Regions from separate parts of the Bacillus safensis genome, predicted to be linked through region 3. Evidence: riboswitches for the same ligand, from Rfam matches in the RefSeq annotation. Region 3 holds a riboswitch; each other region holds the start of a gene.
What was found. A riboswitch is a leader RNA that binds a small molecule or an ion and turns the genes downstream of it on or off. The one in region 3 is predicted to bind S-adenosylmethionine.
Positions count from the first base shown of each region.

Region 1 (5,361 bases), 1.2 Mb from region 3:
ACGAGAAAAGCATTCAATATCAAGCAGCGCATCACCAATTTGTTGCAAGTGCTTTGGCTGTCAAAGCAGGACACGAAATCATTCCTGATGCGAAAATCGGCTGTATGATTGCAGCGATGACAACTTATCCGTACAGCTCAAGACCAGAAGATATGTTTGCTGCAATTGAGCAAGACCGTAAAACATTATTCTTCTCAGATGTACAGGCAAGAGGTTATTACCCAGGTTACATGAAACGTTATTTCCTTGAAAATGACATCAACATCGAGTTCCAAGAAGGGGACGAAGATATTTTAAGAAACCATACAGTGGACTATATTGGCTTCAGCTATTATATGAGCTTTGTGACAAGTACAGATCCAGAGATTCTTGGACAAGTGACTGGCGGTAACTTATTTGAAGGTGTGAAAAACCCTTATCTAGAAGCAAGTGATTGGGGCTGGCAAATTGATCCGAAAGGACTTCGTACAACACTGAATCAGCTGTATGACCGCTACCAAAAGCCATTGTTTATCGTAGAAAATGGATTGGGTGCTGTCGATCAAGTAGAAGAAGACGGATCCATTCAAGACGATTACCGAATTGATTACCTCAGAAGCCATTTGCTAGAGGCGAGAGAAGCGATTGCAGACGGAGTTGACCTGATCGGTTATACAAGCTGGGGCCCAATTGACCTTGTCAGCGCATCAACGGCTGAAATGAAAAAACGCTACGGCTTCATTTATGTTGACCGTGATAATGAAGGAAACGGTACATTAGATCGAAAGAAAAAGAAAAGCTTCGATTGGTATGAACAAGTGATTGCGACAAATGGTGAACATTTGGATGCATAAAAGAAAAAGACAAACCGCCATACTGCGGTTTGTCTTTTTTTCTTCTCTGAGGGACTACGAAGTCCACACTTGATCAGCAATCTCAATCACATGACGCAGCTTTTCCCATTGCTGCTCTTCTGTTAACAGGTTGCCTTCCTCTGTTGAGGCGAATCCGCATTGTGGACTCAAACAAATTTGGTTAATGTCCACATATTGAGCCGCTTCCTCAATGCGTTTTTTAATCTGTTCAACTGGCTCAAGCTCTCCGTATTTTGAAGTGACAAGGCCTAGTACGATTTGAAGGTTTGGGTTCTTCACATATCGAAGGGGCTCAAATCCGCCAGAACGATCGTCGTCAAACTCTAAAAAGAGACCATCAAGATCTAAGCCGGCAAAAATAGTTTCTGCCGCTGCTTCGTAACCACCTTCAGCTGCCCAAGTTGATTTAAAGTTACCGCGGCAAATGTGCATCGTGATCACCAAATCCTCTGGGCGGTCGGCAACAGCTTCATTGATTGTCTTCGCAAACGATTCACGAAGTTCATCTTCTTCACGGCCAAAGGCTTTGATTTGTTCATGGCCTTTTTCAGAAAAGAACACTGCCCATGCCGTATCATCCAGCTGCAAGTAGCGGCAGCCTGCATCATAAAAAGCACGGATGGCTTTCTTATACGCTTGTGCCACATCATGGTGAAATTCCTCTAAGCTGTCATACACTCCTTCTTCAAGCTTTCCACGGAAAAAGAGCATATTCGGACTTGGAATCGTCATTTTAGCCGTATGATCACCAGCGATGCTGTGAAGGAAACGATAATCCTCCAGCATTGGATGATCTGTAAAATCGATCTTGCCTGTTACCTTGATACCTCTAGCTTTTGTCGTTGTGTTATGGAATTGAATGCCTTGATCTGCTTCAAATCCTTCAACTCCATCGAGTCCTTCAAGAAAGTCAAAATGCCACCATGCACGTCTGAATTCACCATCTGTGACAACCTCTAACCCAATTTCTTTTTGCTTCTCTACAATACGTGTAATTTCTTCGTTTTCAATTTGTCGGAGCTGCTCTGCTGTCAGCGTACCGTCTGCTTTTTGCTTGCGTGCTTCCTTGATGCGCTCTGAACGAAGTAAACTTCCTACTTGATCTGCGCGGAATGGCGGTTTCGTTGTTTTCTTTCCAATGGTTTGTACTTGTGTCATGCTGAATCCCTTCTTTCCTCAGGTTAAAAAATCAAATAAAAAAGCTCTTCCTTAGATAAGGAAGAGCATCATATACTGTGAGAACTCTGCCTTATCTTCAAACAAGCATTTGCTTGCTTAAGGAATTAGCACCATTCTGTTCCTAGGAACAGCGGTTGCCGGGTTTCACAGGGCCAGTCCCTCCACCACTCTTAATAAGGTTACCTTTTGATTCAATTTTCTTAATAAACACAATTATTCAACCTTTTCGAGGAAAAGTCAATGGTTTTTACAATTTAATTTCCTACATGAACAAATCAGCGACAAGAACACCAGCAAGTCCGACAAGTGAAAGCACGGTGACCATCAATGTCCACGTTTTAAAGGTTTGAGCCATTGATAGGTTAAAGTATTCTTTATAAATCCAGAAACCCGCATCATTCACATGAGAGAATGTAATACTTCCCGCACCTGTTGCGATCACCATTAATTCAGGGCTGACACCCGTCAGGCCAATCAGTGGTGCAGAAATGCCAGCCGCCGTGAGACCGGCGACAGTGGCTGATCCTAAAGAGACACGAAGGACAGCAGCAATGAGCCAAGTCAGAAGCAGGGGAGAAAGTGTGCTTCCTTGCATGATCCCTGCAATGTATTGATCGACGCCGCTATCAATGAGCACTTGTTTAAAGGCACCGCCGCCTGCAATAATTAATAGAATCATAGCAATAGAGCCGATAGAATCCGTGATGGACTTCATCACTTCCTGCATGCTCTTTCCTCTTCCAAGCCCAAACGTGTAGATGGCAAGCAGCACTGAGATTAATAGTGCAATCGCCGGTTCGCCTAAAAACTCAGCAGTTGGCAGCAATGGAGAGGATGGGAAGAAAATTTCTAGAAATGCTCTAAATGTCATAAGCAATACAGGCAGAACAGCGGTGAAAATGCTAATGCCGAAGCTAGGCATTTCTTCTTCTGTGAATTCCTTTGGATTAAATAAGTTCTTTGGAATATGTGCGTGCAACTGATCTTTTTTAAATAGTTTCGTAAACAGAAGTCCGCCTACTAAAACAGCAGGAATCGCTAAAATAATCCCAACCAATAAGGTTTGTCCCATGTTTGCCTGAAAGACATTTGCAATGGCAGTCGGTCCTGGGTGAGGGGGGAGGAAGCCATGTGTGGTGATGAGTGCAGCGACGAGCGGCATCCCCACATACAGCACAGGAAGTCTTGCAGCCTGAGCGATCGTAAAGACTAATGGAATTAAGATAATGAATCCGGTTTCATAAAATAGAGCAATTCCAATCACAAATCCAGTCAGCATCGTCGCCCATTGGATTTTTCCGATGCCAAATCGGTCAATGAGTGTCATCGCGATCCGCTGAGCTCCGCCAGAATCAGCCATCAATTTCCCAAGCATCGCACCAAAACCGAGAACGAGTGCGAGATGCCCGAGCGTACTGCCAAGTCCTTTTTCGACGGAAGCGATCGCTTCTAGTGGTGTCATCCCTTCTAACACAGCAACAATTAAAGAGACAATAATCAAAGATATGAAAGCGTTTAACTTAAAGACAACCATGAGTAAAAGCAATAACAAAACGCCAAGTCCTATAAACACTAACGACATGATCTTTCCTCCTTTGTGGTGCATAAGGGGCGCAAACACCCCCTATGCCTTATCCTTCAAGTATGTCTACAGCTTCTTTTAACGTATCCTTTGACCCAACATTTCCCGGGAAAATCACATAAGACATGAAAGGGAATTTGCTTTCTTCTCCTGTTTGCCAAACGGGGATCCCTGGTTTGATTTGACCTGCCACGGTCGCACGTTTCACGCTAAGTCCTCTTGTTCCAATATCGCTGGAGGTAATTCCACCTTTGGCAATAAGATACTTAGGACGAATGGTGAGACGCTGGACAATACTTGTCACAGCATCACTAATCTGTACAGAGAGCTTTAATTCTTCCTCTTGGCGATCATCCCCAAGATCAAGCCGTTCTCTTCTTGTATAAACAGCTACAGATTGACCTGCTGCCAACAGTGCTTCAGTTTGCTGAATGACACGGTCAATTTCTTCGCGAAAGGCATCAGGCTCTAATACGAGGTGGGTATTAAATTCAATAAAAGCTATCTCTTTATCTTGTTGCAGCGCTTTTAATTGTTCTGTTGTTTTTTTCACATGAGAACCGATCATAATGAGACCACCATGCGGGCTTTCTTCTTGGATCAAGGCATCTCTTGTTAATAAGGCTTGATCCCCTATACCGCCAAGTACTTTTGTGAGCGCCGCCGCACTTCTGAACATCAGCTGCTGTCCTGCTTGAATGGCTTCAATGAGAGCGGTGACAAAGACTTTGACATCATCATAGTCCACCGCGTTTACAACCACCTTTTTGAAATCCTTGACACTCATGAGCTGCTGTTTGATTTGATCAATGCGTAAAGCCCGCAGATCAGCTAACGAAATGTAGGTAGTGTTCTCTTTTGTGAACATTCCTTCTGACTTTTCTTCAATCCATTCTCCAAGATGAGAAGATTGAAAGCCGAATGTACGGTCTCTTGCAAATTCTGTGTCACCAGCAGGAATTAATTCGTGTCCTTCCTGTACGTAATGAATATTGTCGATCGTAAAGCGTCCACCTTCTTGGAAAAAAGGAAGAAGGATTTCACCATCGAACTGGCGGGAGCTTTGCTGTTCAATGGTCGTTTTGAGTACTTCAGTTTCAAGCGGAAAGTGTCCGCGAAGAGTAGAATCCCCTCGGCTGACAATGACGAAGTCCTGATTAAGACGTTCAGCCACCTTTACAATGGTTGCTGCGATTGTTTTGTGCGCAGCGGCAGTTTCTTTCTCAGTCATACTGCGTGAATTGGTCAAAATAAAGAACATGCGGCTGTCTTCAAGAAAACCAGCCTCAATGCTTTCTTCTGACCAATCGGTGAAAACAGAGATGCCATGTACGGTTTGAATCCCTGTTGGATCATCGTCTAATACAATGACTTTATGACGAAAGCTGCTCAGTGCTTGTTCGTATGCTGATTGAATGGCCTTTGAATCTGCTTTCGGAATGGCATTTAGTATGTCAGTGCTTTGCTTCATGACCATCTCATCCTTTCTTTACTTCGACATGAGCCATTTTTTCGTAATATTGAACGATGCCTCCATGATCAAGCCCGGATTTCCCGTCCGCTTTGAGGGCGTGGAAGATTTCAAGCAGCTGACTAGAAAGCGGGAGAGGAACACCGATATCATGAGCCGTTTCCATGACGTTGGTTAAATCCTTCAAGTTGATGTCGATGCGTCCGCCAGGTTCAAAATTTCGTTCTAAGATGAGAGGGACCTTTGCATCGAGAACAGCGCTCCCTGCCAGTCCG
Region 1 is NZ_CP154909.1:3,502,694-3,508,054, reverse strand. Features, by position in the region: gene AAYR28_RS18070 (glycoside hydrolase family 1 protein) at 1-833, shown strand, start outside; gene AAYR28_RS18065 (5-methyltetrahydropteroyltriglutamate--homocysteine S-methyltransferase) at 888-2,012, opposite strand; SAM riboswitch class I at 2,101-2,213, opposite strand; gene AAYR28_RS18060 (gluconate:H+ symporter) at 2,296-3,615, opposite strand; gene AAYR28_RS18055 (four-carbon acid sugar kinase family protein) at 3,665-5,086, opposite strand; gene garR (2-hydroxy-3-oxopropionate reductase) at 5,094-5,361, opposite strand, start outside.
Region 1: another riboswitch for S-adenosylmethionine. It lies ahead of AAYR28_RS18065 (5-methyltetrahydropteroyltriglutamate--homocysteine S-methyltransferase); the one in region 3 lies ahead of AAYR28_RS05265 (bifunctional homocysteine S-methyltransferase/methylenetetrahydrofolate reductase).

Region 2 (5,361 bases), 200 kb from region 3:
GTTCCAATCTTATTCGCTGTATCTCCATTACGGGCGATACGGTCAGCTCCAACAATGACAGCAGAAATTTGCTTTTCCTTCATCGTATGGGCTGCCATGTTATCTGTAATGAGCGTCACATCCACGCCGCCTTGCATGAGCTCCCATGTTGTCAGACGAGCGCCTTGAAGAACAGGGCGTGTTTCACATGCATAAATGTGAAGATCAAGATTTTTCTTTTTGGCTAAATAAAAGGGAGCAAGGGCTGTTCCGTACCGGCTCGTTGCGATGGAGCCTGCATTACAAATGGTCATGATACGGTCACCTGATTTAAAGAGCTGAAGTGCATTTTGACCGATTTGTCTGCATGTTTCTTCATCTTCAATTTGAATTTGAATGGCTTCATGGACAAGGTCGGTTTTGGCTGCATTCACTGATGCTGCACGCTGAATGCGCTGAAGCAGCCGGTCTAATGCCCAGGCGAGGTTCACAGCGGTTGGACGAGCACTGTATAAATATTCTTTGATTCGAATGACTTCTTGTTTAAACACATCCATTTCTTCTGTCTCAATGGCTTGCGCACTAAGCGCCAGCCCAAAAGCTGCTGTAATGCCAATCGCAGGCGCTCCGCGTACTTTTAATGACACAATCGCATCATACACATCTTCTTTTGTATATAAATGCTCAAATACGGTTGCGGCCGGTAATTTTTGCTGATTTAAAATGTGAATACGGTTTTCTTCCCATTCGACAGAACGGGGGACTTCAAATTCTTTTGACAAAACCCGTCACTCCTTTACAGATGGCTGGAATAATGCGACGAGATCAGACGCTGTTTCCACTGTATGATATTGTTTGATAAATGTTTTTCCAAGTGTCAGTGCTGCTTTTTTCTGCTGAATCCGTCTAGTTGGTGATGGAATCGCATCAAGATCAGCGGCATGAGCAAGACCGATTGTTCGGCGGACAAGCTCACAGCCGGCAAAGCCTGTCGCTTCTTTTAAAATCCGGTCAAAGGTTGTTTCTAAAAAGCTGTCCGATACACTAAACGCTTCAATGCTGTCCTCTTTCCAAGCTTTTGTGAACACTTCTTTGAAGGTTGCCCATACATTGACGACATGGTCAAAAAGGTGCTGCTGCTCGTGTTCATTCTCGCGAGATAAAGCATTCAGGAACAGATTGGCGATAAAGTGGCCGATATCGAATCCAAAGGGACCGTAAAACGCGAATTCTGGATCAATGATTTTCGTTTCAGTCTCATTTGCAAAAATACTGCCTGTATGAAGATCACCATGAACCAGCGTTTCAGCTGATGTTAGGAAGATACGCTTCAATTCTGCTGCTTTGGCCTGCACTTCAAGATCTTTCCAAAGCGCTTCTGCTGATTCTCTTAATTCTTCTTCGAAGTCATTTGTTTCACTATCAAAGAAAGGGTCTGTGAAGACGAGTTTTTCTGTAATATCACACAGGTCAGGGTTCGTAAATTGCTTCACAAATTGTTTTTTGATTTTAGGATTTGTAGCAAAGTCAGATGTGTAAAAAAGTGTTTTTCCTAAAAATTCTCCAACATGATCAGATAAATGCGGATATTGTTTTCCGGCAATTAGCCCTTTTCTGACGATTTCTAAGTGAGAGAGATCCTCCATGGCTGTCACTGCAAGAGCTGTATCTGAATAATAGACTGCTGGTACGAGATGCGGCGCATATTCTGACTGCTTGATCAGGGCGGCACTTTCAATTCTTGCCCGGTCTAATGTAAGCGGCCAGCTCTCCCCAACCACCTTTGCATAAGGCAGGGCCTGCTTGATGATCAATCCTTTTTCTTGTTTGTGATCATAAATATGAAAGACGTAATTTAAATTCCCGTCACCAATTTCAGTACATGTCAAATGACTGCTTTCTTGGATCAAACCAAGTCTAATTGCGAGTGCAACTGCCGAGCTTTCTGTTAGTTCTTCATATGATGCCGTAAGTGTAACCAATTGCTTCCCCTCCAAATCATATAAAAAAGCCTCTTTCTCCTGAGAGAAAGAGGCTTGATGGTGTGTATGCTCAAAGCCTCTCTTATCTCTCAGCACATACGTCTGATGGAATTAGCACCGTGCCCTATAAGACAATTGTCTTGGCGCGTTACTTGCTGCGCCCCACTTCACAGTGGTATTAACGGTCGGTTGCTGTTGGGGTCAAAAGGCCAAATCCCTCGCCCAACTCTCGATAAGAGAAATCAATATGTAATTGTTTCGTGTCTGTTTGCATTTCTTAATTCAAGATATTATCAGAGCGTTGCTTTACATGTCAATCTTTTTTCAAAATTGCTTTACAATTCATAAAACAATCCATTACAGTGATTGTATTGTCACGTAACTTGAATAGAAGGTGAAGAAATGGAATTCCAGCAATCAGATGTGTTGAAACAATTACCGAAACAATTTTTTGCGTCCCTTGTCCAAAAGGTGCAGAAAAAAGTGCAGGAAGGGGCAGATATCATTAATTTGGGGCAGGGAAATCCTGATCAGCCAACTCCTCCGCACATTGTAAAAGCCATGCAGAAAGCGGTAGCAAACCCTGAAAATCATCAATACTCCTCATTCCGTGGAACAGCGAAATTAAAAAAGGCTGCTGCCGCTTTTTATGAAAGAGAATATGGCGTCACACTTGATCCAAAGACGGAAATTGCGATTTTATTTGGCGGGAAAGCAGGGCTTGTTGAGCTGCCGCAATGCCTGCTGAATCCGGGTGATACGCTTCTTGTCCCTGATCCTGGCTATCCTGATTATTGGTCAGGCGCTGTGCTTGCTGGAGCGCATATGGTAACCATGCCACTTCTTGAAAAAAATGATTTTTTACCTGACTACGATTTGCTGCCTGAGGATGATAAGAAAAAGGCAAAATTAATGTACTTAAATTACCCCAACAATCCGACGGGGGCTACGGCAAGCCGTTCATTTTTTGAAGAAACCGTTACATTTGCGAAAGATCACGAGCTATGTGTAGTCCATGATTTTGCATATGGCGGCATTGGATTTGATGGAGAAAAGCCGCTCAGCTTTCTGCAAGTAGAGGGAGCGAAAGAGACGGGAATAGAAATTTACACATTATCTAAAACGTACAATATGGCAGGGTGGAGAGTAGGATTTGCAGCCGGAAATTCATCTGCTATTGAAGCAATTGAGCTTTATCAGGATCATCTGTTTGTCTCGCTGTTTAAAGCCACTCAAGATGCAGCAGCGGAAGCGCTATTAAGCGATCAAACGTGCGTGCAGGTGCAAAATGATGGATATGAGAAAAGGCGGAATGTGTGGATGGCTGCCTGCAAAGAAATTGGCTGGGAAGTCAGTGCACCAAAGGGTTCATTTTTTGCTTGGTTAAAGGTGCCGGAAGGATATACATCTGAAGCCTTTTCTGACTTATTATTAGAGAAGGCACATGTTGTTGTTGCGCCAGGCAATGGCTTTGGTGCTCACGGTGAAGGGTACGTGAGAGTAGGGCTTCTAACAAGTGAGGAGCGATTACAAGAAGCCGCTCAGCGCATCGCTGCTTTGAAGCTGTTTGAAAAAAAGCCATTGACAACATAAAAAAATGGTGCGATAATTCAGGCAATATTTAAGAAAATTGAATATTCTTATCAAGAGTAGGCAGAGGGACTAGCCCAATGAAGCCCGGCAACCGACTTCCATGAAGCACGGTGCTAATTCTTGCAGCAAGCGCTGAGAGATAAGATTCTTCGGATGAATGACACGAAACAACCTCTTTAAGGCGCTCATGAAGCACTTGAAGAGGTTTTTTTATTGAACATATGCATGACGCAATCGAAAGGGGATTCCTAGTGAGTGAATTACTGGCAACATACGTATTAACACATCGAGAGGATGAACAAATAAATCGAAAAGCGGAGCAGATCGCGCTTGGTTTAACAGTTGGATCATGGACGGATTTGCCGCAGCTCAAAAAGGAGCAGCTTCAAAAGCATAAAGGCCGAGTTGAAAAAGTATTAGAAAAGGCTGTTCCAGCCGAAAATGGCCTTTATCAATCAGAGGTGACCATTGCTTATCCTGAGGCAAACTTTTCAGCTGATTTACCAGCTGTTTTTACGACGATTTTTGGAAAGCTTTCACTAGACGGAAAAGTGAAGCTAGTCGATATCCAATTTTCTGAAGAATTTAAAAAAAGCCTGCCAGGACCTGTATTTGGAATTGATGGCATACGAAAAAAGGTAAATGTGTTTGATCGTCCATTATTGATGAGTATTTTTAAAGGCGTTATCGGCCGTGATATGCAGGATTTAAAAGAGCAGCTCCGCTTACAGGCATTAGGCGGGGTTGACTTCATCAAAGACGATGAAATTTTATTCGAAAGTCCATTAGCCCCTTTTGAAGAGCGAATCAAAGAAGGAAAAGCGATTTTAAAAGAAACCTATGAAGAAACAGGACACCGCACACTGTATGCTGTCAATTTAACGGGCAGAACCTTTGACCTGAAGGATCGAGCGAGAAAGGCCGCTGAACTTGGGGCAGATGCGCTCTTATTCAATGTCTTTGCATACGGCCTTGATGTCATGCAAAGCCTAGCTGAGGACCCAGACATTCCACTGCCGATTATGGCGCATCCCGCTGTGAGTGGTGCTTTGACATCCTCTCCTGAATATGGATTCTCGCATTCTCTTCTTTTAGGCAAATTAAATCGATATGCTGGCGCTGATTTGAGCCTCTTTCCCTCACCTTATGGGTCGGTTGCTCTTTCGAAAAAAGATGCCTTTGGAATCTATGAAGCTTGCGTAAAAGAGGATACGGTTCAAAAAACATTCCCTGTCCCGTCAGCAGGCATTCATCCAGGAATGGTACCAGTATTGATCAAAGATTTTGGAATTGATCATGTGATAAATGCAGGTGGAGGCATTCACGGACATCCGCGGGGAGCCATTGGAGGAGGGAAGGCATTTCGTTCGATCATTGATGCCGTGATACATGAAGAGTCCATCCAAGATAAGGCGGCTTCCTGCCAAGACTTAAAAGCCGCACTTGATCTTTGGGGAAGGGTAGCAGAATAATGAAAAAACCAATTGTATGCTGTGATTTTGATGGAACAATTACAAAAAATGATAATATCATCCGCATCATGAAACAGTTTGCACCAAGTGAATGGACGAAGCTGAAGGATGGTGTCCTGTCAAAGGAAATCACCATTCAAGAAGGCGTCGGGCAGATGTTTCAATTACTGAAAAGTGATCAGAAGGATGCCATTCAATCATTTATTTTAGAGGATACAGAGATTCGAGAAGGATTTAAGCAATTTGTCGATGAGGTAAAAAAATCAGATATTCCTTTCTATGTACTTAGCGGGGGGATGGACTTTTTTGTCTACCCCATCCTCGAAGGCATTGTC
Region 2 is NZ_CP154909.1:1,253,960-1,259,320, forward strand. Features, by position in the region: gene mtnA (S-methyl-5-thioribose-1-phosphate isomerase) at 1-761, opposite strand, end outside; gene mtnK (S-methyl-5-thioribose kinase) at 768-1,961, opposite strand; SAM riboswitch class I at 2,042-2,199, opposite strand; gene AAYR28_RS06385 (pyridoxal phosphate-dependent aminotransferase) at 2,364-3,554, shown strand; SAM riboswitch class I at 3,599-3,700, shown strand; gene mtnW (2,3-diketo-5-methylthiopentyl-1-phosphate enolase) at 3,806-5,026, shown strand; gene AAYR28_RS06395 (2-hydroxy-3-keto-5-methylthiopentenyl-1-phosphate phosphatase) at 5,026-5,361, shown strand, end outside.
Region 2: another riboswitch for S-adenosylmethionine. It lies ahead of mtnW (2,3-diketo-5-methylthiopentyl-1-phosphate enolase); the one in region 3 lies ahead of AAYR28_RS05265 (bifunctional homocysteine S-methyltransferase/methylenetetrahydrofolate reductase).

Region 3 (5,361 bases):
CTTTTTCTCGTATGTCCAGCCTTCTTTTTGGTAAACTAAATCATTTTTCATGAGATGACCTAGTGCTCGTTTAAAGGCTGCCTTGCTCATTTGAAATCTTTCGCGGATATCCTCTGGATCACTTTTGTCCCCATAAGGCATGGCGCCGTTTCTTGTTCTCATATAGGTTAAAATTTCTTCTGCATCGACAGATAGTGCATCCTGTTTTCTAGGAAGCAGAGAAACGTTCACCGTTCCGTCCTCTTTCACTGCAATGACGCGTCCTGTCACGGTCGATCCTAATCGTGGCTCTTCCTTTCGTTCCGTGCGGTGAATAAACCCACGCACGCCTGTATCTGTCAGCATAAAAGAACCTGTCGCAATTAAACGATAGATTGTTCCAGTGATTTCTTTGTTCATTAAGGTTTCTGGTGCCTCTGTGAACAATTCACTGATCACGTCTTCTGTGGCTGGTTTTGCGAACATTCTGCCGTAGCTTGTGACTTTCAGCATACAGTAGAGTTTGTCTCCTTTTTTCGGCCATGCTTCCTCAAAAGGCGGGAGGTGTTCTGTTGCAACAAGTGCATCCTTTGACAGCCCAACATCAACAAATGCGCCCATGTCTTCTACCACGTCCACGACTTCTACCCAGTCGTATGTATGTGCGTTAATTGTAGGTATTTTCATCGTAGCAGCGAGTCTTTCTTCATGATCTACATATAAGTAGACCTCTACTTCATCTCGGTCACCAATATCTTCTGTCATTTCACTGCGGTGTAAGAGGACCGAATCTTCACCGTCTGTCAAAAAGTAGCCGTATTCCATTTCATTCTCTATTTGCAAGGTCAGTTGCTCACCTGGTCTCATGTTCTCTTCCTTCCTATCTGCCCATAAAAGAGCGTTCGTTCATCTTTTGATTCACTCTATTCTACTATACTTCTTCCTGCATGAACATCTCTAGTTCTGTTAGCTAAAGTGGACAAACTGGACACGATTTATACGGCTGGCGGCTTTACTCTTTGATAAAGTTTTCTTCTTCTGCTATTTGCATGATAAAATAGACGCAATATCTAAACTTGGAGGTCATGTGTGATGGCAAAAGAAAGCTCATTTGACATTGTATCGAAAGTTGAACTGCCTGAAGTGCAAAACGCTGTTCAAGCAGCACTGAAAGAAATTAAAAACCGTTATGATTTTAAAGGAAGTAAAAGTGATATTTCTCTCGAAAAAGAAGAGCTTGTCCTCATTTCTGATGATGACTTCAAACTTGAGCAGTTAAAAGATGTGCTTGTGACAAAGCTGATCAAACGAAATGTTCCAACTAAAAACATCGATTACGGAAAAACTGAGCATGCCCTAGGCGGTACAGTACGCCAGCGTGCGAAGCTGATCAGCGGGATTGATCAAGACAACGCCAAAAAGATCAACGCGCTTATCAAGCAGTCAGGCATCAAAGTGAAATCACAATTTCAGGATGACCAAGTGCGTGTGACAGGGAAAAATAAAGATGATTTACAAGAGGTGATTTCTCTTATGCGCAAGGCCGATTTGCCGATTGATGTCCAATTTATAAATTTTCGATAAATTTCAAATTTTCCATTGATTATTTCTGCATTTTTCGTTACAGTTGATGGAAGTTCAATTCATTGACATGTTCATATTGCTTTCTTATCAAGAGAGGCAGAGGGACTGGCCCTGTGAAGCCTCAGCAACCGGTGTAGTAGAAATCTATTTTCTATGACCAAGGTGCTAAATCCAGCAAGCAACTGCTTGGAAGATAAGGAGAAGAATTACGATACAGCCAAAAAGTCTTCTTCTTATCAGAAGGCTTTTTTTGTTACATAGAAATAAGGAGGAATACAATGGGCCTATTACAAGACTTACAAAACCGCGTACTGATAGCTGACGGAGCGATGGGAACACTTTTATACTCTTACGGCATTGACCGCTGCTTTGAAGAATTAAATTTATCGAAAGAGGATGAAGTGAAACGCGTGCACGAAGCATATGTGCAGGCAGGCGCTGACATCATCCAAACGAACACATACGGTGCGAATTATATTAAACTATCCCGCTACGGCTTAGAGGAAGAAACGAAACGCATCAATACAAAAGCGGTACAAATTGCAAAAGCAGCCGCAGGCTCTGCTTATGTACTCGGAACAATTGGCGGCATTCGAACGTTTAACAAAAATGCTTACTCTATAGAAGAAATCAAACGAAGCTTTAGAGAGCAGCTGTACATCCTATTAAATGAAGAGCCTGACGGATTATTGCTTGAAACATATTATGATATAGAAGAAGCGAAGGCTGTTCTCCAAATTGCCCGCAAAGAAACGACTCTTCCGATTGTCATGAACGTCTCAATGCATGAACAAGGCGTTTTGCAGGATGGTACCCCGCTGAAGGATGGTTTATCTGAGTTATCATCTCTTGGTGCAGATGTTGTCGGCATCAACTGCAGGCTGGGCCCTTATCACATGATTCAGGCACTTGAAGGCGTTCCACTTTTGGAAAATTCGCATTTATCTGTCTATCCTAACAGCAGTCTCCCCTCACTTGAAGCAGGCAGACTCGTCTATGATACCGATAACGATTATTTCCGAAAAAGTGCACTTGAATTTAGAAATCAGGGCGCACGTATTATCGGAGGCTGCTGCGGAACAACACCTCAGCATATTAGCGCAATGGCTGAAGCGGTCAAAGATTTAGCACCGATCACTGAAAAAGAAGTGAAGGTGTTAAAAGAAGAAATCATTTCCATCCAAGATCAGCGCACTGAGCCAGGTCTTGATGAGCTGGCTGTGAAAAAACGATCGATTATCGTAGAGCTTGATCCGCCGAAGAAGCTGAACTTCGAAAAATTTCTCGTTGCTGCAAATGAATTAAAGAATGCTGGCATTGATGCATTGACGTTAGCCGATAATTCTCTTGCGACTCCGCGCATTAGCAATGTCGCTTGCGGCGCATTATTAAAGCAGCAGCTCGATATGCGTTCTCTTGTTCATATCACATGCCGCGACCGTAATTTGATTGGGCTTCAATCTCATTTAATGGGGCTCGACACCCTTGGATTAACCGATATTTTAGCGATCACAGGCGATCCATCTAAAATTGGAGACTTCCCAGGTGCAACATCTGTGTATGATTTAACCTCCTTTGATTTGATTCGTCTCATCAAACAGTTTAACGAAGGCCTTTCTTTCTCAGGAAAGCCCCTTGGCAAAAAGACCAATTTTTCAGTGGCTGGCGCGTTTAACCCAAATGTGCGCCATATTGATAAAGCGGTGAAACGTCTTGAGAAAAAAATCGAATACGGTGCTGATTATTTTATTTCACAGCCTGTTTATTCTGAGGAACAGCTTGTGAAAATTCATGAGGAAAGCCGCCACTTGGATAAACCGATTTATATCGGCATTATGCCGTTAACAAGCAGCCGAAATGCAGAGTTTATTCATCACGAAATTCCAGGCATCAAATTATCTGATTCTATTCGTGACATTATGGCCAAAGCTGGCGAGGATAAAGAAAAGCAGCGAGCAGAAGGCTTAGCGATTGCCCGCTCTTTATTAGATACAGCCTGCGAATTGTTTAATGGCATTTATTTAATTACTCCTTTCCTTCGATCAGATTTAACAGCAGAACTGACCACCTACATCCATCAGAAAGAAAAGGAGTCTAACGTCCATGTCACCTATCACTGAACAGCTCAAAAAACGCATCCTCGTCCTTGATGGGGCAATGGGCACAATGATTCAAAACGCCAACCTGACAGCAGAGGACTTTGGCGGAGAAGAGTATGAGGGCTGTAACGAGTATTTGAATGTGACAGCCCCTCACATCATCTCTAAGATCCATAGGGAGTACCTTGAAGCAAGTGCTGACCTCATTGAAACAAATACGTTCGGCGCGACAAAGCTCGTCCTTGACGAATATGGGCTTGGGCACCTTGCCTATGAACTCAATGTTCGAGCTGCGCAGCTGGCAAAGGCAGAAGCTGACCGTTTCTCCACACCAGAAAAGCCTCGTTTTGTTGTAGGCGCAATGGGCCCGACAACGAAAACATTATCTGTAACAGGCGGCACAACCTTCAGTGAGCTCGTCAGAAATTATGAAGAGCAGGCCCGCGCTCTGATTGACGGAAAGTGTGATGCCCTTCTTTTAGAAACAAGCCAAGATATGCTGAATGTAAAAGCTGGATTCAAAGGGATTCAGGAAGCCTTTCAGCAAACGGGCATCCAATTACCACTCATGGTATCAGGAACGATTGAACCGATGGGCACCACCCTTGCTGGTCAGGATATTGAAGCCTTTTATATTTCTCTTGAGCATATGAAACCAATCAGTGTGGGCCTTAACTGTGCGACTGGTCCAGAATTTATGACAGACCACATCCGCACGCTCTCCTCCATTGCAAAGTCAGCGGTGAGCTGCTATCCGAATGCTGGTCTCCCAGATGAAGAAGGCCAATATCACGAATCCCCTGCCTCTCTTGCTAAAAAAATCGCCGCCTTTGCTAAGGAAGGCTGGTTAAATATTGTCGGCGGCTGCTGCGGGACTACACCTGCGCATATTCAAGCATTGTCAGATGAAGTACGCACGCTTCAGCCGCGTCATATCAACCGCGAATCACCGCAGCATACCGTATCAGGAATTGAGCCTCTTATTTATGAGGATTCGATGCGTCCTCTTTTTGTAGGCGAACGGACCAATGTCATTGGTTCTCGCAAATTCAAACGGCTCATTGCGGAACAAAAGTTTGAAGAAGCAGCAGAAATTGCTCGTGCTCAAGTGAAAAATGGCGCTCACGTCGTTGATGTGTGTCTCGCCGATCCAGACCGTGATGAGGCAGCAGACATGGAAGGCTTTTTACAAGAAGCCATGAAAAAGGTGAAAGCCCCTTTTGTCATTGATTCAACGGATAAACACGTGATTGAAAAGGCACTCACCTACTCTCAAGGGAAAGCCATCATCAATTCCATCAACCTTGAGGATGGCGAGGAACGCTTTGAAGAGATTCTTCCTCTTGTGAAGCTATATGGCGGTGCACTTGTTGTTGGCACGATTGATGAAATAGGAATGGCGGTGACAGCAGAACGAAAACTTGAAATTGCTGTACGTTCTCACGATCTGCTAACGAAGAAGTATGGTATTCCCGCAAGTGACATCATTTTTGATCCGCTTGTCTTTCCCGTAGGCACTGGAGACGAGCAATATATTGGCGCCGCTGAAGAAACGATCAAAGGCATTAAAATGATTAAGGAAACCCTGCCTGAGTGCCTCACCATTTTAGGCATCAGCAACGTATCTTTCGGACTTCCGCCTGTTGGCAGAGAAATTTTAAATGCCGTTTATTTGTATCACTGCGTGCAAGCAGGGCTT
Region 3 is NZ_CP154909.1:1,050,222-1,055,582, reverse strand. Features, by position in the region: gene AAYR28_RS05275 (CvfB family protein) at 1-846, opposite strand, end outside; gene AAYR28_RS05270 (YajQ family cyclic di-GMP-binding protein) at 1,072-1,563, shown strand; SAM riboswitch class I at 1,645-1,763, shown strand; gene AAYR28_RS05265 (bifunctional homocysteine S-methyltransferase/methylenetetrahydrofolate reductase) at 1,842-3,683, shown strand; gene metH (methionine synthase) at 3,667-5,361, shown strand, end outside.